Regions from separate parts of the Leuconostoc sp. C5 genome, predicted to be linked through region 1. Evidence: riboswitches for the same ligand, from Rfam matches in the RefSeq annotation. Region 1 holds a riboswitch; each other region holds the start of a gene.

Region 1 (7,490 bases):
TGTCACCTTTACAAGTACAAATCATCCCTGTTAATTTAGGTGCTCATGGTAATTATGCGAACGCTGTACAGCAGAAGTTACAGGATGCTGGATTGCGCGCTAATGTTGAAACAAAAGACGCTAAGATGGGCTACCTCATTCGTGAAGCGCAAACGAACAAAATTCCATATACTTTGGTACTAGGCGATTCAGAGGTAGATAGTAACACGGTTACTGTTCGTAAGTATGGTGATACAAAAACAGTTACAATGTCATACGATGAATTCCAATATTTGATTTTGTCTGATGTTTCTAATTACTCACGTGAAACCGAATGAACAAAATAGCGTTGTTTATTTTTAGAAAAAAATCAGCATACTAGATCATGTATGTATGAAAAGTCAAAGCACCCTGAGATGATCGAGGGGTGCTTTGCAATAGGAAAGGGAAATTTATATTATTATGTCCGATTCAAAAGGCGACAGTAATCTTCCGAAACGAGGTTTACAAAACCGACACGTTCAGTTAATAGCTATTGGTGGAACAATTGGTACTGGTCTATTCATGGGAGCAGGAAATTCAATCCATTTTGCTGGACCGTCCATTTTATTGGTTTACTTAGTTATTGGAATGTTTATGTTTGTTGTAATGCGTGCCATTGGTGAACTGCTGTATGCTGATCCCAGTCAACATACCTTTATTTCTTTCATCACTAAATTTTTAGGTAACCGTGCCGGATTCTTTGCACGTTGGTCATATTGGTTAACTGTTGTATTTATGGGGATGGCAGAGCTGACTGCAGTGGCAAAATATATTCAGTTTTGGCTGCCGGATTTACCAAGTTGGTTGATTCAAATCGTCATGCTTATTTTGCTAACGTCGATCAACTTAATTGCCGTAGCACTTTATGGTGAAACTGAATTCTGGTTTGCCATGATAAAGATTGTAGCCATCCTATCATTGATTGTGACAGGTATTATCATGGCTTTGACAGGATTTGAAACACCAGTTGGAAAAGTTGCTTTTAGTAATGTTTGGCATCACTTTGAGTTATTTCCTAACGGGGTTGGTAATTTTATTAATGCCTTTCAAATGGTCATGTTTGCATTTGTCGGCATGGAATTTATTGGCATGACAACGGCTGAAACGGAAAATCCCCGTTCGGTTTTGCCCAAAGCGATTAACCAAATTCCTTGGCGCATATTGTTTTTCTATCTGGGTGCATTGTTCATTATTATGACGATTTATCCATGGCAGAAAATTCCAGAGGATCAAAGTCCTTTCGTGATGGTTTTCCAGTTGGCAGGTGTGAAATGGGCTGCCGCTTTAATTAATTTCGTAGTATTAACGAGTGCTGCTTCAGCATTAAATTCAGTTTTGTTTAGTGCTAGCCGTAATTTCTTTGCTTTATCATTCCAATCTAAGGCCAAGTTTTTACAACCATTTAGAAAAACATCAAAAACACAATTACCAGTGAATGCTGTACTGGTTACATCATTAATGGTTGCTTTTTCGGCCTTAATCTCGGTTATTCCATCAATCACAAATGCATTTAGTTTTGTGACAAGCGCATCGACGGACTTGTTTTTGATGATTTATGTACTCATATTATTCGCTTACATGAAGTATCGCAAGTCAGATAGTTACATGCCTGATGGCTTTCTTGTCATAGCACCCAAGACGTTAGTGCCATTGGCAATTCTGTTTTTCAGTTTTGTATTTATTACGCTTTTCTTTAATCCAGAATCTCGTCTACCAGCAATTGGTGCTACCATTTGGATGGTCGTGTTTGGCTGTCTTTCAATGAGACAACCAAAACAGGCATTAAATAAGTAAGTTACCGTAATTTTTCTGGTTAGAAGGCAATTAAAATCGCAATAGGGATGAAAAGGTATATTTTAATATGACATGCTCACATGTGTGGTAAAATATTACTATTCGTACTTTAGGGGAACTTTATGTCATTTCTAATTGATTTTATTTTGCACATTGATGTCCATATTGGTAATCTTGTGCAAGCGTTCGGTTTATGGACGTATTTGATTTTATTTGCAGTAATTTTCATTGAAACTGGTAGTGTGATTATGCCGTTTCTACCTGGAGATTCACTGTTGTTTGCTGCAGGAGCTATTGCTGCTACGCCTGCTGGGCTAAATGCCGGACTTAATCATTGGGTATTTATGATTGTATTCTTCTTAGCAGCTGTTATTGGTGACTCAGTCAATTTTTGGATTGGTCGTACAGGTGGTTATAAAATTTTACATCATCGTTTCTTTGGTCGTTTCATTAAAGAACAACATATCAAAGAAGCTGAAGCTTTCTTTGAAAAGCGTGGTGCTGCGGCAATAATCATTGGGCGATACATGCCGATTGTCCGCACATTTGTACCGTTTGTGGCTGGTATCAGCCAATTTTCATACAAACATTTCCTACGTAATAGTTTGATTGCTGCGTTCTCTTGGAGTTTAATTGCAACCGGTGCTGGTTATATGTTCGGAAATATTCCATTTGTTAAAGCACACTTTTCTGTAATTATTTTGGGTATTGCGTTGGTCACATTAATGCCAACAATCATTGGTGTCGTTCGTTCAGCAATGGTTGCAAAGAAACAGAAAAAAATAATGTCGAAATAACCGCCATTCATGGCGGTTTTTCTGTATAATTATAACTATGAATAACTTAAAAAAACTACAAGAATTAACTAAAATTTCAACAATAGAGATTGCTGATGCACTAGATGTTGAAGTTGAAACTGTTGAAGCATGGCAAAATGAAGAAAAAGTACCCAGTGTGAGTGATTTTGAGGCATTAAGTGGCATCTTCTCTTCTCAATTGGATGCTCAAGGAATCGACTCTCAATCCAGCAAGCATCCAATCCACATTCGTTTATCTGTGGATTATCTATTGAACCTAGGAATAACACTTTCAGATTGGATTACTTTAAAGTGGTCCTTTGAAGGTCAGTGGAATAATGATCAGTTAGCCATCGGATTTTTTTCTAATAATCAATTAGTACGTGTTATTAGCACTGAAAGTGAATTTTCGGATGCTTTTGCAGGCTATCTGATTTTACAAACTGAAGGTGAGTTTGAACCATATATTGATGAATTTGATAATGATAGGGAATACGATTGGCGTTTGTTGCGTTTGAACGATGAAAAATTTGTGGATGTAACTAACGATTTAATTGCAGCCAATTTACCAGTCATCAGCTAACAGTAGAGAAGTACACAAAGTAGTGACGTCTGTATAATATTATGATACACTACAATCAGATGATAATACCTGTGAGACAATTGAATAAATTTGTCGATAATAAGGGTATTATTTTGCCAAAAACACAGTTTTCGTAATGAAAATTGTGTTTTTTTGTTCCGATAATAAATTTTGGAGGATAATATGGACTTAGGCAACGATTTTGTTACTCGTTTGGGACTTGAAAAACCACACGACTTAGAGAAGGTACGTGGTGGAGACATTAACGAGGCGTTTTCAATCTATTCGAATAACCAGCGCTATTTTTTAAAGATTCAACAAAATGCTCAAGCAAGTTTTTTTGATCATGAAGTTGCTGGCTTGAAGGCTTTGGGGGAAGAGGTGACTGTGCCAGCCGTTTTAGCGCAGGGACAGTTACAAGGGCACGCCTACTTAGTCTTGACGTGGATTAATCAAGGAAATGGGTCACAACAAGAATTAGCAAAGTCGCTGGTTAAAATGCACCAAGCTACAGCGCCAAAGTTTGGATTTGATAGTGATAACTTAGTAGATTTTGTGCCTAAAAATAATACTTGGCAATCTTCTTGGGCTGAATTCTTTGTGAAACAACGCTTGGATCCGCTAATGGCACAAGCGCAAAAAAATAATTTTTGGCTGACCCAACGTGGTGATCACTATAGTAATTTACGTGAAACAATATTAAATGATAATCACGCGCAAACAGTTCAACCATCACTACTGCATGGTGATTTCTGGGCAGGAAACTTTATGTTTAACGATCAAGGTAAACCTGTATTTATTGATCCTAACGTGTTCTACGGTGATCGGGAATATGATTTGGCGATTTCAAGAGTGTTTGCCGGCTTTAGTCCGTCATTTTATAATCAATATATGCAAGAATGGCCATTGGATGATGGCTGGCAAAAACGTGAAAAATGGTATGAGTTTTATTATATACTAATGCACTTTACACGCTTTGGTGATATTTATGCACCGCGGATGAACAAATTATTAACGTCTTTTTAAAATCACATGATTGCTAGCAAAGAATTAGACGAAAAAACCTTGACATTCAATAATGATTCAGTCATAATAATGACAGAATAAAAATTATTTCACATAGAGGTCGCGATTGACAATACACTTACCGGAGTTGCTGTAGCAATTGATAGTAAGCTTAGGGGATATCGCCGAAATCAAGGGTGTCTACAAATGACCTTGATTGGGCTAATAGTTAAGAGCTATTAGACTGTCGCAGAGATGCGGTGAGCTATGGAAACTGTCAAAAATGCTAACAATGCCCTTTGATAAGTCCGTTTTGCGAACCTATCAAAGGGTTTTTTTGTGTAATTCAAGGGGAAATGATGACGTATCCAATAAATGAAAAGCAACATCTGACAGTTGATGGTGTTGATACAATCGAACTGGCAAAGACATATGGCACGCCGTTAGCAGTTTACGATGTAACACTTATTCGTAAGACAATGAGAGCGTTTAAGCGTATCTTTGAACAAGAAAATGTCCCATATGTAGTGAGTTATGCTGGTAAAGCTTTTGCTACTAAAGCAATTTATCAGGTGGCAGCTCAAGAAAATATTCACGCTGATGTCGTGTCTGGTGGGGAATTATACACAGCAATTAAAGCTGATTTTCCAACTCAGCATCTTAGTTTTAATGGTAATAATAAGAGTTATGATGAACTTGTGATGGCCGTTGAAAATGGTGTGGGAACAATTATTGTTGATAATTTTCTTGAGTTACAGCTACTGTCAGAAATTACGGCGGAAAAAAATGTTATTCAAGATATTTTACTACGTATTTCACCAGGAATTTCAGCTCATACTCATGAATTTATTAGTACTGGTCAACAAGATAGTAAATTTGGCTTTGATTTACAAACAGGTCAAGCGAAGCAGGCCTATGATATTGCAATAAAAGATAACCATCTTCATTTGCGTGGCTTACATGCGCATATTGGATCTCAAATATTTGATGTGACTGGATTTGAGAAAAATGCAGCACTATTAGCAGATACTGCTTACTCATGGGGATGGCAACCAGAAGTCATTAATACTGGCGGTGGATTTGGTATTCGTTATACTGATGAGGATCAACCTTTGCCAGAAAGCGAGTTTGCGGATGCTATTATCCGTGTTTTGAAAGAAAAGGCTACACAGTACGATTGGGCAATGCCAGAAATATGGATTGAACCTGGTCGTTCGATTGTCGGACCAGCCGGACAAACCCTATATACAGTTGGGTCGCGTAAGGATATTCCAGGAATTAGAAATTACTTGGCTGTAGATGGTGGTATGGGAGATAATATTCGTCCAGCACTTTATCAAGCAAATTACGAAGCGGTTTTAGCCAATCAACCAAATGCTAAAAGTGAAGAAATTGTGCGGATTGCTGGTAAATATTGTGAGTCAGGTGACGTATTGGTTTGGCAGGAAGAATTACCGGCGACAAAACCTGGTGACATTTTATCTGTGCTTGCAACAGGTGCGTACGGGTATGCAATGGCTTCAAATTATAACCGAAATCCACGACCGGCCGTTGTCTTCGTGGAAAATGGTCAACATCAAGTCGTTGTTGAACGTGAAACTTTTGAACACATGATCAGTTTAGATCAGGATTATACTCTAGGAGATAAATAACATGGCTGAAAACGAAGCACAAAAACTAATTAATTTCATTGCAAATGCAAAAAAAATTACCCCAGTAAAAGTTACATATAAAGGCACATTGGCAACTGAAGTGCCAGATACTGTGCAACAATTTGGAAATGAGTCATTTGGACAATTAATTGGCGACTGGTCTGAAATTGAATTGTTAATTAAGAATCTACCATCAGAAGATGTATTTATTGAAAATGATTCACGTAACTCTGCCGTTCCTTTGCTTGATAAAAAAGAAATTAATGCTCGCATTGAACCAGGTGCCATTATTCGCGATCAAGTTGAAATTGGTGACAATGCGGTGATTATGTTGGGCGCAGTGATTAATATTGGTGCAGAGATTGGTGCTAACACAATGATTGATATGGGTGCTGTACTTGGCGGCCGTGCCATTGTTGGTGAAAATTCTCATATTGGTGCTGGCGCGGTATTAGCTGGTGTGATTGAACCAGCATCTGCCCAACCTGTTCGCATCGGAAATAACGTTCTAGTTGGCGCTAATGCCGTCGTTATTGAAGGCGTACAGGTCGGTGACGGCGCAGTAGTTGCGGCTGGAGCGATTGTCACAAAGGATGTACCAGCCAATACAGTAGTTGCGGGTGTTCCTGCAAAAGTCATTAAGGAGATTGATTCGAAGACGCAACAAAAGACTGCGTTAATTGACGCATTGCGAGGCTTATAATGCCAGTTAGTGAAGAAGATTTGAAAACCTATCGGCGTGACTTACATAAAATTCCAGAACTTGCTTTAGCGGAATTTAAAACGCATCGTTATTTGTTAGAAAAGATTCAATCTTGGCAAACTAATTTTATGACAATACGTCAAGTAGAAGAATTACCTACCGCAATGCTTGTAAAATTTTCTGGGACTGACCCAAGCCGGACGGTAGGATATCGTGCTGATATTGACGCGCTACCAGTTACAGAAGATACTGGATTGCCATTTGAATCAACACATAAAGGTGTTATGCATGCATGTGGTCATGATGTTCACATGTCTATAGCTTTGGGATTAGTTCAGTATTTTAGTGAGCATCAACCTAAAGACAATTTAATTGTCTTTTTCCAACCGGCTGAAGAGTCAAAAAGTGGTGGCAAATTAGCGGTTGATTTAGGAATCTTTGAAGGTGAGTGGCATCCTGATGAATTTTACGGCATTCATGATCAGCCTAATTTACCTGCTGGAACTTTGAGTACCTTAGCGGGCACTTTATTTGCTGGAACGGCCGAGCTCGAAATTGACATCCATGGGCAAGGTGGTCATGCGGCCTATCCCCACTTAGGTAAGGATCCAATTGTCATTTCGGCTGAATTAATTATGTTGTTACAAACTGTTGTATCGCGTGACGTTGATCCGATAGAAGGTGGTGTAGTGAGTCTTGGAATGATTAGCGGCGGCTTTACAAATAATGTTATTCCAGACACGGTGCATCTTGCCGGAACAGTTCGTAGTATGACCAAAGATGGCTTGGATAAAATGACAACACGAATTCGCCAAATCGTTGAAGGTGTGGCGTTGGCAAATGATGTCAAGATTAATGTTCGCCTTGAAACAGGAAGTTATTTGCCTGTTGAAAACAATCCTGACTTAGCTAACAATTTGCTGAGTTTCATGGAA
Region 2 (7,490 bases), 760 kb from region 1:
TCTCACTGTTGTTGAAAACAAAAAATTTTCCTGCGCAACATAGCCAATCGCTCTGTGATACACACTTAATTTATAATCTTTAATGTTTTTACCAGCAAAACTAATTTGACCAGTATAACCATCAAACTGGCGCAGCAACAGCTTGATTAAGGTTGTTTTACCAGCACCAACACGCCCAACAATACCGACAGTTTCGCCAGCACGAATATTCAATGAAATATCTTTCAAAACTTCCGATTGATCATCTGGATATTTAAACTGATCAATCCGAATAGCAACATCACCATGTGATATGCTATCGTAGCCCTGCTCATCTTCAATAATTGATGATTTTTCAGATAAAATTTCTTGGACACGCATATATGAAGCATTACCACGTTCCAATACGTTAAACAACTGCCCTAAACCAAACATCGGCCATACAAGTAACCCTAAATAAGTTGAAAATGAGACAAGCTGCCCAATTGAAATTGAATCATTCAATACCAACGACCCACCATAAGTAATCATCACAACATAACTAATTGTCATCACCAGCGTAGCCATTGGTCCAAACAAGGAGTCAATGGCGGCTACCTTTTTATTGATCTGAATCGTCTTTTGTATTTCCTCATCAAAAGCATCAACATCTTGTTTTTCTTGCCCCAATGTTTTAATAGCTTTAATTCCAGCTATCGATTCTTGAGACTTGTTTGATAATCGTGAAAAGGCTTCTTGAGATGATGTGAATGCACGTCGCATTTTAGGTGATAAATACCAAACACCGGCCGCCAATAATGGTAAAGGTAAAACACCAATCAACGTCAAACGCCAATCAACCACAAGGGTCATTGAAATAACCGTAAAAATAATAATAACAATCGAATCAACTAGCATCAGTACGCCACCAGATGCCACTCTCTGCACTGCTGACAAATCGTTCGTCGCATGTGCCATTAAATCTCCCGTACGTCGACGCTGATAAAATGTAGTATCCATTTTCAAATAGTGATCAAACAATTGTTGCCGCAATGTTTTTTCTAATAGTGCCGAACCTTGGAAAATATGTGTAATCCACGTATAACGAAATATGTACATCAACACAGAAAAAAGCAAAATACCACCAGCATAGAAAAATAGCTGATGCATCGTCATTTGTCGGGATACTATCACATCAGTGAAACGACCGATTAACGCTGGGGACACCATTTGTGATACTTCTGTCAGAAACAAAAAAGTGAGCCCCAACATATATAGTCGTTTGTGCTCTTTAAAGAACCACATTAATTTGCCAAAAATAGTCATAAGATTCTCCCAGACTGTATAAATCTCCATAATTCATTAAATCTATCTAAATAATATACCATATTTAAAAAGATTTTTTATATTTTATTCATATAAAATTAATTAAAATTACCATCGCACTGCTAACAAACCACACAGTACCATATATAATGTGCTGTTTTGGATTTAAGTTCATCACGCCAGCAAATTCTCTCAAAAACGCTATACCACGGTACGGAAACTGCGTGTACCCTCCTCGACCTTGCGCATTAACTCCTTGTTTTTTCGCGAGTAAAACACCACGAAAAACATGATACTCGCTTGTATAAAATGTGAATGAACTGTTAGTTAATTTAGCACTATTCCTCAAATTTTCATATGTATTTCTAGAATGTTCTTCCAATATTGTCTTTTCACAGGGAACATTTAGTCTTTTTACAGCAAAGTCTCTCATAGCTTCTGCCTCAGAAACTAATTCATCTTTCCCTTGACCACCCGAAAAAATGATAGTTGGATACTCTGACATTTTGGTTGCATCTTTAACAGCTGCCTGAATACGATTACCAACAATTCGACCAACATATTGTCCATCAACTAACCCACCGCCTAAGACAACAATCGGACCATGGATTGGTCGTTTAACCACCAATCCATACAAGATACTACTGCTAATAAACTGTAAAAATTGCCAAAGAACGTACAGTGACAACCATGGGATAACAACGAGAATGGGTTTTAAAGATATTGGAAACCCATCATTCAGAAGCCAAATGCCAATATCAGCAATAGCATACACAAGCAACACTAGTGGAAAAACTAACTGATGCAGGCTATGTTGCCATTTACGCCAACTTTGAAAACTGTGATAGGCCAGTGTAATCACCAAAAACAGACCCGCAATATTCCCCCATTTAACGAACAGCTTAGCTTCATTAATTATATGAACAACTGATATACTTGGAAACTGAATCACCTGCAGACCAATAAATAAAAAAATCACAATAATCAATACATAAAATCCCAGTCGTAAACTTGCCGGGTTAATCCTGATTTGATGCCAAAGTAGCCAAGAAAACATACTTGTAGCTAAAGTTAAAATTGTTAGAATTGCTATCATAAAGCTATTGTAACACGTTGCTTTTACACATAGTTGTGCCACCGCTTTTTGAGATATAAAAAGAGCGCTGAACGCTCTTAAAAAAATTTATGCTGTGATAAACTTATTTGCTGCGTCTTCTGGGACTCTGACCAAGTCTAAGTCAACAAGACGTTCTGCAATTTGCACTGTATTCCAAGCAGCACCTTTAAGCAGGTTATCTGAGACAACCCACATATGGAAACTATCATCATTTTCCAAATCGGGACGCACACGGCCGACGAATGTTTCGCGTTTTCCTTCGGCATTAATTGGCTGTGGGTACAACTGTTCCTTTGGATTGTCTTCCAAAACAACACCTGGGGCTTCACTCAGAATCGCTTGAATATCAGCGGCTGTCGCTCCTGATCCGGCATCCGTTTCAAAATAAACAGTCTCGCCATGACCAATAGGAACAGGTACCCGGACCGCAGTTGCTGTCACTTTAACTGCTTTAGAATTTTTATCACCGAACATAATTTTTTTAGTCTCATGAATCATCTTCCATTCTTCATGAGTGTAACCGTCTTCTTCAAAAACATCTATTTGTGGCAGTAAATTATAAGCTAGGGGATAATGATGCTTAGCACTTTTAACCGGCAAAATCTCAGCATGCATTTCTTTACCAGCATTGTGGGCATCAGTTTCTGAAACTAGCTCTTGCCATGCAGATTGTCCCGCACCAGAAGCAGCTTGATAAGTTGACACGATAACACGTGTCAAACCATATTTAGCTTTAATGGGCGCTAGAGCAACAACCATTTGAATCGTTGAACAGTTAGGGTTGGCAATAATTCCTTGGTGTTGTTTCAAATCTGCTTCATTAACTTCAGGAACAATTAACGGGACATCATCATTCATTCGCCATTGGCTTGAATTATCAACAACCACAGCGCCGCGTTTCACAGCTTCGGGTGCAAATCGTGCTGAAACTGAACCACCACCGCTAGCCAAAACTAAATCAACCCCATCAAAACTTTCTGGAGTTGCTTCCTCAACAACCACGTCTGTACCTTTAAATTGAAGTGTCTTACCTGCTGAACGTGACGAAGCAAGCAATTTTATATTCTTCACGGGAATCGTTGATTGCTCTAATTGTTCAATAAGTCGTGTGCCCACAGCACCTGTTGCGCCAAGAATGGCAACACTATATTCTCTAGTCATTATCTTCTCCTAATCTACTAAAATACGATGTATTCTATCTTGTAGTCCTGTTGTGATTTCCCAGGGCGCCAAACCTGCAAACTGTGCAACGTCCTCGATTGTATTCTCTAAGTCTCCATCTTGACCAATAAAGGTTACCGTTGTACCTTCTGGATATTCACGAGGCAAACGTATCATTAACTGATCCATTGCTACTTGCCCTACAATAGGGGCGTATTGACCGTCAATAATAACCTTGAACCCCATTAATTTGCGTAGCCAACCATCCCCATAACCAATAGGAACAGTGCCTATCCACTCGTTTTGAGTTGTCGTATATTTGTGTGAATAACTAATACCTTCACCAGCAGGTAAGCGTTTAACAAAATTTACCTCGCTCCGAAGGGCCATGACGGGTTTCAGGTTACGTCCATCTGCTAGTTCACCACGAGAGGGCTCAATCCCATAAAGCACCGTTCCTACGCGGACAACCTCATGGGGAACCTCTTCTGCGTGATACATTGCAGCACCCGAATTAGCAACATGATAATACTTTGGTTTTGGCAAGTCATCCGTCAATTGATGCCAACGTGTTAATTGCTTTTGGAAGTACCTGGTATCTGATGAATCAGATTCGGCAAAGTGCGTCGATAGTCCAACATATTCAAACTTATCAGCATGATCCAAAACAAACTGTATCGCTTTCGCTAAAGTTTCACGATTTCTAAACCCAATTCTACCCATGCCAGTATCGATACCTAGTGTAACAGGTAATCGCTGTTCACCAGTTAACTGATGTTCTGCTTTCTCCAGCCAGTCCAATGAAACAACAGTTGCCATGATATGCTGGACAGCCATTAGTTCAACATACTTTACCTGTGAAATACCTAAAATTAAAATTGGTGCGGTTATGCGCTCATGCCGCAGTGCAATAGCTTCATCAAGAACAGCTACACCTAAGCCATAAATACCTCCTGCCACAGCAGCTTGAGCCATAGGAATCAAACCAAATCCATAGGCATTTGACTTAACGGTCAAAAAGACTTTGTCTGCACCTGATACATTTTTAACGGTCGTTATATTATGTTCAACAGCGCTCTTGGAAACTTCAAGACGTGTTGGACGTGTTATTGCCTCTACCATATGTTAGCCCATTCACAGATATCTATGAATGCATACCTCCTCTATTAAAAAATCCACAGCGCACAAGTAGCAGCCATGGATCCCAATTAATTGCAATCTATAACATAGCACCCCGCTTACGCGACAGTCCAACGATTTTTCACCGATTGGCCCAGCTACTTGGTGTCACAGCACCAATGCTTCGGCTACATCCCCTTTAACCTGTTTCATTGTACCTGTAAGCACTCCGCAAGCGACTAATGTCAGCAGCAACCTCTATGATTCTTAAATTGTTATTATTGTATTCTAATTTTTTTTATTTGTCAAATTCAATATTTTTACGCTTGTTTGATTGATAACACTGTCAAATCACCGTATAATGAATTTAATAACTTATGAAATGATGGGAACTATGACGCGACTTGTTACAGCTACAGAAATGCAGCAAATAGATAATTACACGATTGAGACTATTGGTATGCCACAGGATGTATTAATTGAACGGGCCGCAATGGCAGTGCTTGATGTTATCGGCGCCGGTAGATTCGATTTGAGTCATGTGTTAGTACTAGCTGGTCTTGGTAATAATGGTGCTGACGGCGTAGCAATCGCTCGTCTCTTGTACGCTCAAGGCGTAAATGTCTCATTACAATTTGTCGGAAACGTTAGCCGTGCGAAAGACAGTGTGAAACGGCAACTGGCAATCATTGAAAAGCATGGCTTAGTTCGTTCTGAAAAAAGTGACTTTAATGAGGCAACTTTAATTATTGATGCGATATTTGGAGTTGGATTGAACAACGTTCTACCTGAAGGCTTACAAAAAATGATTAAAGCGGCCAACCACATTGATAAACCTGTCATTGCTGTTGATGTTCCTACTGGTATTGATGCAACAACGGGAGAGGTACGTGGCGCTGCTCTTAAAGCTCATACTACAGTCACTTTCGGCTTCACAAAGGTTGGTTTAACGCAACAGAATGGTTGTTACCTTTCCGGAAATGTTATTTTAAAAGATGTCGGGATGCTTATTCCAGATGATTTTGAATTCAGTTTACAGGAGACGCTACCTGTTGCATAGAATATAATACTTCACAATATAAAAACAGTTTATTAATGCCAGGTTGGCATTAATAAACTGTTTTTTTAGTCAATATGTGTCACTTCATCGCCAATCAACAATTTCTTCTCCTTCTTTAGCAAACAATAACAAATCAGCAATTGATGTACGTTTTAACCGTTTCTTAAAATCTTTTTCTGCTTCATAGACAATAGATAGAACTTCTTTTGTTCCTTCAGCGACAGCAGTTTTGGCAGGAAACACGCGATCTGCCAATTGGGTAGAATGAATAAAGCTATCTTCTCCTTCAATCGCCTCATAAACATCCAATAACGTAATATCATTGGTATTACGAGCCAATTTGAAACCACCTTCCTTACTAGCGATCGCTTTTATTAAATTTGCAACAACTAATTTGCGCATTGTTTTTTTTAAGTACGATTCAGATACTTCTAAGTGTTCACTTAAAACATGACTTTTAACAGGTAAGCCATCTTTTTGCAAAGCTAACATAACCAAGACAACCAAACTTTGTTCAACTGCACTAGACATTTTCATTTATTTTTCCAACTTCATTTCTTTATGTACGCAGTCTGCCGACTGCTTTTAAATTAATGCTTAAAAGTTAACTGATTATGGTTTAATTTCATTTGGTACACAAACCATGTTAGTACCATTGATATCACTCCTAAGGATAACAATACAGTTAAGTCTGATGCAACACTGCCACCCATAGAAATTGTTTCGCGGAAGGCATGGACAGAGTAACTCATTGGCATCCATGGATGAATTGCCTCAAAAAAGCTGTTTGACAACTCAATAGGATAAGATCCTGCACTAGCACTCAGTTGTAATACCATCAAAACCAGCATAATCCCTGACCCTAGTTTACCAATTAGCACATTAAACAAGACAACAAACTGATTGAACCCAAAGGATGCTGCTAAGGCTACAACAAATGTCATCGCTGGCCGCTGCGCTTCCATGCCATCCACTAAGAAGAGTAAACCAGTCATAATCAGTGCTTGTCCAATAAAAACTGGCGCATTAATTAACTGCTTATTAGCCCACCATGTGAAACCATTTTTTGGCTTTTTAGAAACCGTCATGAAATCAAATATGGTCGTAAATGTGATCATACCAACAAATAACCCAACAGACATCATATATGGCGCCATTCCAGTTCCGTTGTTAGGAACCTTTGATAAATTAGATGATTTTTGCTTGACTGGCTGTGATAATGCTACCACATTTGATTTCTTATTGTGTATAGCTGACAATTTCACAGCACCATCAGCTAATTTATTCGCTAAAGTGGTTGCACCAGTACCTGCCTGCTGTAAGGCCTCACTAGCTTGATTTTCACCAGTAAGTAACTGTGTCGTGCCATCATTTAATTGCGAAACACTACTATTAAGTGTATCGTTTTTGGCGGCTAACTGTCCAAGTCCTGTAGTTAATTGAGATGATCCTTGCGCTAGCTGCTGAGCACCTGGTACTGCTTGGTTAGCTATTCCTTGGCTGACGGTAGTTAAGCTGTCATTTAGTGTTTTAATGGCTGTTTGCGCGCCTTGAGTGGCAATGGATCCTTGTTGACCGAGTTTCTGTAATTCTGGAATTTCTGCCTGCAACGCTTGTAATTGTGGCAACATAGCTTTTAATGTAGTTAATTGATTTTGAATTGTAGTGGCTGCTGTTGCACTTGATTGCACATTTTCAGCCAAATCACTTAATGCTGCTTGATATTTAGCAGCAACAGTAGGATTTTCT
Region 3 (7,490 bases), 850 kb from region 1:
GTGGATGATGAAACAGGACGATATACTGAAGTCGGGCATGGTGAAGGTCCTAAATTGGGACAGAGCGTTGATGTGGGTGAAAAATATATGATGCCTGGTATAATTAATACGCACATTCATGTTGACTCTGATGTGAATTATGAATTTGGAAAAACTAAATTTGGTGTGGATAATGAAAACGAACATGTTCGTGCAGTGATTGTGGCAACCCACAATATGAAAACGATGTTACGTCATGGTGTAATAGTTGTACGAAATGTTGGAACAGCACGCATGACAGATATTGAAATTGCACGCATGCAGCGTGAAGGCAGTGTATAAGGACCAATGATGATTGCTAGTGGGGCAGCTTTTTCCATGACTGGTGGGCACGGTAGTGGTGGAGGAGGCATTGAGGTAGATGGTGTTGATGAAGTGCGCAAGGCAGTACGGCAAGCTATGAAAGAAGGCGCTCAAATCATTAAGTTTATGGTGACTGGCGGGGTGAGCGCTGGAGATTTTGAAAATCCCAATCAAGTTCAATTAAATGAAGACGAGGTACGAGCAGGTGTTATTGAAGCACATAAAAAAGGTATCAAAGTTGCGGCACATGCTCAAGGGGCTGAGGGAATTAAGATTGCAATTCGTGCTGGTGTTGACTCCGTTGAACACGCATTTCACATTGATGATGAAGCAATTGATATGATGAAAGTAAATGGGACCTTTGTAGTTCCAACAATGATTGCGATGAAGCGTATTATTGATCGGCCTGAGGAAGTTCCGGCATGGATGATTGAACGTGCGACAACGCATTGGCAAGCACATCAGAAGAGCGTTGCACGAGCTGCCGTGGCAGGAGTTAACATTGCCATGGGAACAGATGCTGGTACACCCTTCAATGGTTTTGCAAATGAGAGCGCTGTGGAAATGGATATGATGGTTGAATTTGGTCATATGACACCACAACAAGTTTTACAATCAGCTACGATTAATGCAGCTAAATTGATGGGAATTAGTGATAATTATGGGATGATAGCAGTTGGGCAATATGCTGACTTCATCGTAATTCAAGAGAACCCAAATGATAATATGAAAGCTATTCAGGAAAAAGATAAGTGGGTATTTCAACATGGGCAACCCGTGGTATTTCATCAAGAAGAGAACATCATTTCATAGATAAATGAAAAACGTAAAAAAGACGCCTTTAAAGGCGTCTTTTTATTTAATTTGATGAATCATCAGAATCTGTTGATTCATCATCTGCTGGTCGGAGAGAATCAGCTATTGTTTGTAGAGAACTTGGTATGTCACCACCATATGCTGAGCCGGTGGAAGCGTGCTTTAAGCCAAGTGCTTTACGAGCTAAGTTAGTAACGCGTTGCTTTTCTTTTTGAGTAACAACTTCATATGAAACGTTGTTCCCTTCAGAATCAGGATAACTCGTGCTGACACCCTGAATATGCTCGGTGACAATATTTTTTGCTGCATTAATGTATTTGCTAGCAATTGTCGTTATATCTCCAAATGACAAATCAGTTTGAACATTTGAACTCATTGTATTCATAAACTTTGTATTTAACAAACTTGAAACATTAGCTGACTTTTTGATCAAACCTTCTAATACCAATCGTTGACGTTTTTGACGCCCATAGTCACCATCTGGATCATCGTAACGCATGCGCGAGAATGCAAGGGCTGCATCACCAGTCATGACGTGCTTGGTTGCCGACCAAGTGACCCCATTATCATCAGAATGTTCATAGCCTGTGCTTCCCTTGTGGAAACGGTATAGGTTTGCACCGTAAGCATGGGCTGTTTCCTGACTATAAGTGAAGTCAATGGGGGACTTAACAGAAATTCCCCCAACTTGAGTAACCATTTTTTCCAAGCCGGACATATTAACTAAGGCATAAAAATCAATAGGAATGTTTAAGTAAGATTCTACAGTTTTAATGGCAGTTGCCGTTGAACCATAGGCGTAGGCTGCATTTATTTTTTGAGGGAAAGTACTTTCGTACCCCGGAATAGAAACCATTGCATCACGAGGGATAGAAATCATTGTTGTTTTTTTTGTCTTGGGGTTAACAAGAAGCAACATCATTGAATCGGTACGTCCTTTGTATGTACGTCCTAATTCACCGGTATCCGTTCCAAATAACAAAATAGACAAGGGCTTTCCACTTTGAACAACGCTTGAGACGTTTCGGGATTTAGTGACGCCACTGCTCTTGTATGTTTTATCAATTGCTGATTTAGTATTATGGATAGCCATCCAAGCAAATGTGCCTGACACGATAAGTAAGAGACCGACAATAAGCAAGATAATATTTCGTAGTCTGTGACTACTTTTTGAATAGCGATCAATTCTGGACTTAACTGCAGTTTGTTTATTTTTTTTCATAACGGTCTCTCGATTGTTTTGGCCAATGAAATATGGCGGTTTGTAAGATAATAAAGACAGCTACCGAATTTTATCGATATACTGCCATTTTGGGGCAACAAAGGCAAAAGGCTTGAAACTAACGATCAATCAAAAAATAGTAACCAGTGTTCTCACCATATTTTGAGATTATTCATCTAGCAATAATTCATCTGCCATGTATAGATATTTAAGGGCACGACTAAAAATATCGGCAAAAAACCAACTGATAGTAATGATATCGGACCAAGTTAAAGTCAAGATTAAATTTTAACCATATCAGCTTTTTTTTATAATTATATCTCATATAATGCTACAATTATTAAGAGCTATAAGCAAATGAGTTTGTAGAAATTTAATATTTGGGAGAATGTGAGCAAGCGGGGTCAATTGAGCATATTGAATATCATTGTCGTCATAAAACTATGTTTTTGTCAGTACAATTTGAATATGCTTATCCGTATCATCACAATTATAAACAATGTTAATTCCACCGGATAAATTAAGAAAAATTTTAATCATTACCTTTGGCATTATTTTTGTTTTTTTAGGTATTCAAGTTAGATTTCATATGATATTTATGCAAGTTCTGGACGCGACTACAGATTTTGCAGTAAACAATATTTTATCGTTGAAAATACCCCTATACTTAGGGTTAGGTAATCTTTTTTCCCATTATTGGGTCGTCATCCCATTGATAGCGGTTATGGTAGCATTTCTTTATTTAATAAATTACAAAATCGCTGCCTGGTGGTTTGCCATTACACAATTGGTTGCGATGTTGCTGACATGGGTTATTACAATTATTTTGCGCATCCATTGGCAGGATGGTCCTAAAATAGGTGAAACTATTCCTAACTTATTGTTGGTGTGGTGGTTGCAATTGCTCTTACTACTAGTCATTATTATGCCACATTTGGTTAAGTCGAGAAAAATTCAAGTGATGATCAATATTTTAATTGGTTTATTTTGGTTATCAATTATGTTAGCCCGTATTCAATCTCATCATATGGCATTGACTAGTGGTTTGGGAGCAATTACCTTTGGTTATTTTTGGTGGCAGTTTAGTGCACAACAATATTATAAACGGGCGAGACATTGGCAAAAGGTACTTGAAATTGACGGGCGCGTGTAAGTGTGTTATTATTTTCATATTGTCAAAGAGGTTGCAGCCAACATGAGTCACATGAATGAGTCCGCCAGGATGTTGAAATCATGTAAAAGGGAAGGTTGCCGAAAGGGTTAACAGGCAAGATAACCTTTGGGCTAGTGATTAAGAGTTGCTAGACTGTCGCAGAAATGCGGTGCGCTTTGAAAAGTGATTATATAATGACTTTTTAAACCTCTTCCTGTTTGCTAAGGAGAGGTTTTTTTATTTTGAGAAGGAGATTTTATGTCTGAACATAAAGGGCACATACAGCGTAATTTAAAAACGCGCCATGTGTCAATGATTGCATTAGGTGGTTCAATTGGAACGGGCTTATTCGTAGCTTCGGGAGCCACTGTTGCGCAAGCAGGTCCTCTGGGTGCTATTGTCGCTTATTTAGCTATTGGTGTGATGGTTTATTTCTTAATGACTTCGCTGGGTGAAATGGCTACTTATTCACCAACTTCAGGTTCATTTTCCGACTATGCTGGTAAATATGTTGACCCAGCATTGGGGTTTGCCATGGGATGGAACTACTGGTTTAATTGGGCTATAACATTAGCTGTCGACATTGTGGCAGTTGGCTTGGTGGCTGAATTTTGGTTTCCAAATACACCAGGGTGGATATTTTCCGCGATTGCTTTATTACTTATCTTCTTAATTAATATTTTTTCAGTTGGAACTTTTGGAGAAGCTGAGTTCTGGTTGTCGATGATAAAGGTAGTAACTATTATTGCCTTCTTGATTGTTGGTCTGGCTACTATTTTTGGTGTAATTCATTCTGACATCAATGTCATGAAAAACTTGTCGGTCGGTAATCACGGATTTGTTGGTGGACCTCAAGCTATCTTGTCAGTATTCGTTGTTGCTGGATTTTCTTTTCAAGGAACTGAGTTAATTGGTATTACTGCTGGAGAAGCAGAGGATCCTGATAAGTCAGTTCCCAAGGCGATAAATCAAGTGTTTTGGCGTATCTTATTGTTTTATATTCTGGCAATTTTTGTCATTTCCGCTCTGGTTTACTATAAAGATCCGCGCTTGTTGAGTTCTTCCACACAAAACATTGCGGTCTCACCATTTACAATCGTATTTAAAAACGCAGGAATTGCTTTTGCGGCTAGTTTAATGAATGCAGTTATCTTAACATCAATTGTTTCGTCAGCAAATTCAGGTTCATATGCTTCTACACGTATGTTGTATGCTATGGCGCGTAAAGGGGATGCCCCTAAAATTTTTGCCAAGCTTTCAACTAGAGGGGTTCCAGTTGCAGCCTTAGTATTAACTACTGCGATTGGGTTATTAGCATTTATTGCTAACACCAAAGGGGGATCAGTTGCTTATACTTGGCTGGTCAATGCTTCTGGGTTAACTGGATTCATCGCTTGGGTCGGCATTGCTATCTCTCATTATCGCTTCCGAAGAGCTTATGTGGCGCAAGGAAAGAGTCTGTCTGATTTGAAATACAAGGCTAAGTGGTTCCCATTCGGTCCACTATTTGCGCTAGTGATTTCTATTGGTGTTATTATTGGTCAGGATCCGGACAGTTTTGCCCATCTAAATTGGGAAAAAATATTTGTGACCTACTTATCAGTTCCTTTGTTTGTAATCTTATACTTTTGGTACAAGGTTTCTCACAAAACGAAGCTAATTGCTCTAAAAGATGTTGATCTAAAACAATATAAATAAAGACATATAAAAAAGACACTACATCATTGTAGTGTCTTTTTTATATGAGCAATAACTTAACCGCGAACTACTAGGACGTCAACTTTAGCAGATCTCGTTACGAATTCAGTAACAGAACCAATAACTAAACGTTCTACAGCATTTAATCCAGTTGCACCAATGACAATCAAATCAGCATTGACTTCGTTAGGTACATCTTTAGCGATTAACGACTTGGGCGAACCATATTCGATTAGATAATCGACATTTTTAACACCAGCTTCAATTGCCTGTGCTTTATATTTTTCTAAGCTTTTACGCGTTTCATCTGAAACTGCTTCAACCATTGTATCGTCAAAACTAGCCACATTTTGAAATGCACGGGTATCGATAACGTTTAAAATTGACAAGATGCCTTCATCACCAGCATCCAAGGTCAGTTCAATCGCGCGCGTTAATGCAGCTTCAGATTCTTTTGATCCATCCATTGGTACTAAAATCCTATGATAATTTGCTGTCATAATAACATCCCTTCTTGCAATATGCAATGCGTTCTTCTATACCTCTAGTATAGCGCTTTCATAATAAAATTAATAGTATGTTCTTTAACCTAATTAAACACTGATTTTAATTTATACAAAAAAAACGCCCACAAATGTGGACGCACGGGCTTAGCCCGGAACACTCAATTGATACCGTTAATCGCTACGCAGATTTTCCTCGAAATTATCGAGGTGGATGGTTCATCAAGATTGTCAGATTACCGAATGAAAGGGCATATCTTCTAAGTCCTGAATTCCCAACCGAAAATAAAAGTTGTAAGGAAAAAGCTGATGATGTAGCAATGCGTATATCTGAGGAATTCATATAGTATTATAACGCGAAAACTCGTTAACTGAAAGACTTGACTTTTTAGTTTAGCCCGTTTTCTTGTCGCAATTTTAGTGTCTGATAGACATCAAATAATTGTTGTTCAATTTTCGAATTACCTTTAGGATGAAAATACTGAGTGTTTGTCATTTTATCTGGTAAATATTGTTGAGCTACCCAATCATTATCATAGTCATGCGGATATGTGTAATCTACACCGTGATTCAACTCCGAAGATCCCTTATAATGTGCATCTTTTAAATGATCAGGTATATCGTAAGATTTGCCATGACGAACATCACTAATAGCCAAGTCAATTGCTTTGTAGGCCGAATTAGATTTAGGTGAGAGAGAAAGTTCAATAATAGCATTGGCGATCGGAATTCTGGCTTCTGGAAATCCTAGTGTTTGCGCGGCTTGAATAGCAGTTACTGCCCGCTGAGCTGCCGGTGGATTTGCCAACCCAATATCTTCGTATGCAATAACGGTAAGTCGGCGTGCTAAAATCGGTAAATCACCGGATTCGATAATGCGGGCAGCGTAGTGTAACGCCGCATCGGTGTCGGATCCGCGAATTGATTTTTGTAGTGCTGAAATCACATCATAATGCGCATCCCCATCTTTATCTGCTGATAATGCTTTGCGTTGCACAGTCTCTTCAATGATTGGCAAACTGATATGAACGACACCCTTTTTATCTGCTTTTGTTGATAAAACCGCTAATTCTAAACCATTTAAAGCACTGCGTAAATCACCATTTGTTGCTCGCGATAACTGTAACATAGCGTTATCATCGAGAACGATATTGTATTGCCCAAGGCCTTTTTCTTTATCAGCAATGGCTCTTTTAACAGCGCTTGTGATATCTGTTTCACTTAGACTGTTAACTTCAAATATTTGCGTTCTAGAACGAATAGCTGGTGTGACATTAATATAAGGGTTTTCTGTCGTCGCACCGATTAATATAATTGCTCCGGACTCCAAATGTGGTAGTAAAAAGTCTTGTTTGATTTTGTTTAAGCGATGAATTTCGTCTAGTAACAAGACGACAGTCCCTGACATTTTTGCTTCTTCGACAATGATTTGTAAATCTTTTTGGCTATCGGTAGCAGCGTTTAGCATGCGAAACGCATATTTTGATGAACCGGCAATGGCACTAGCTATTGATGTTTTACCAGTACCAGGCGGCCCGTACAAAATCATCGAACTCAGCCGATGAGCAGCGACCATGCGCCAGATGATTTTGCCTTCACCAACTAAATGTTGTTGGCCAACAATCTCTTCAATTTTTGTGGGGCGCATACGGTACGCTAGCGGTTCTTGTGTCATAAACGTTTATCCTAAGTAAATATTATCTACGTTGACAGCAGTATTAGCGGCTAGTACCACTGCAATTGGATCTTCTTGATG

The links. Region 1 has a riboswitch for lysine ahead of lysA (diaminopimelate decarboxylase). Riboswitches for the same ligand answer to the same signal wherever they lie in the genome.
Region 2: another riboswitch for lysine. It lies ahead of alr (alanine racemase); the one in region 1 lies ahead of lysA (diaminopimelate decarboxylase).
Region 3: another riboswitch for lysine. It lies ahead of RHP56_RS09170 (amino acid permease); the one in region 1 lies ahead of lysA (diaminopimelate decarboxylase).

The regions. Positions count from the first base shown of each region.
Region 1 is NZ_CP134351.1:631,969-639,458, forward strand. It holds gene thrS (threonine--tRNA ligase) at 1-317, shown strand, start outside; gene RHP56_RS03280 (amino acid permease) at 442-1,815, shown strand; gene RHP56_RS03285 (VTT domain-containing protein) at 1,938-2,612, shown strand; gene RHP56_RS03290 (hypothetical protein) at 2,650-3,195, shown strand; gene RHP56_RS03295 (fructosamine kinase family protein) at 3,379-4,221, shown strand; lysine riboswitch at 4,308-4,476, shown strand; gene lysA (diaminopimelate decarboxylase) at 4,560-5,852, shown strand; gene dapD (2,3,4,5-tetrahydropyridine-2,6-dicarboxylate N-acetyltransferase) at 5,854-6,555, shown strand; gene RHP56_RS03310 (N-acetyldiaminopimelate deacetylase) at 6,555-7,490, shown strand, end outside.
Region 2 is NZ_CP134351.1:1,888,773-1,896,262, forward strand. It holds gene RHP56_RS09605 (ABC transporter ATP-binding protein) at 1-1,284, opposite strand, end outside; gene RHP56_RS09610 (YdcF family protein) at 1,373-2,380, opposite strand; gene RHP56_RS09615 (aspartate-semialdehyde dehydrogenase) at 2,468-3,562, opposite strand; gene alr (alanine racemase) at 3,572-4,684, opposite strand; lysine riboswitch at 4,782-4,950, opposite strand; gene RHP56_RS09625 (NAD(P)H-hydrate epimerase) at 5,076-5,741, shown strand; gene RHP56_RS09630 (Rrf2 family transcriptional regulator) at 5,826-6,278, opposite strand; gene RHP56_RS09635 (YhgE/Pip domain-containing protein) at 6,332-7,490, opposite strand, start outside.
Region 3 is NZ_CP134351.1:1,797,313-1,804,802, reverse strand. It holds partial or broken gene RHP56_RS09185 (metal-dependent hydrolase family protein) at 1-1,155, shown strand, start outside; gene RHP56_RS09180 (LCP family protein) at 1,202-2,380, opposite strand; gene RHP56_RS09175 (hypothetical protein) at 3,105-3,533, shown strand; lysine riboswitch at 3,551-3,718, shown strand; gene RHP56_RS09170 (amino acid permease) at 3,792-5,231, shown strand; gene RHP56_RS09165 (universal stress protein) at 5,288-5,731, opposite strand; gene RHP56_RS09160 (replication-associated recombination protein A) at 6,123-7,409, opposite strand; gene RHP56_RS09155 (DUF1694 domain-containing protein) at 7,416-7,490, opposite strand, start outside.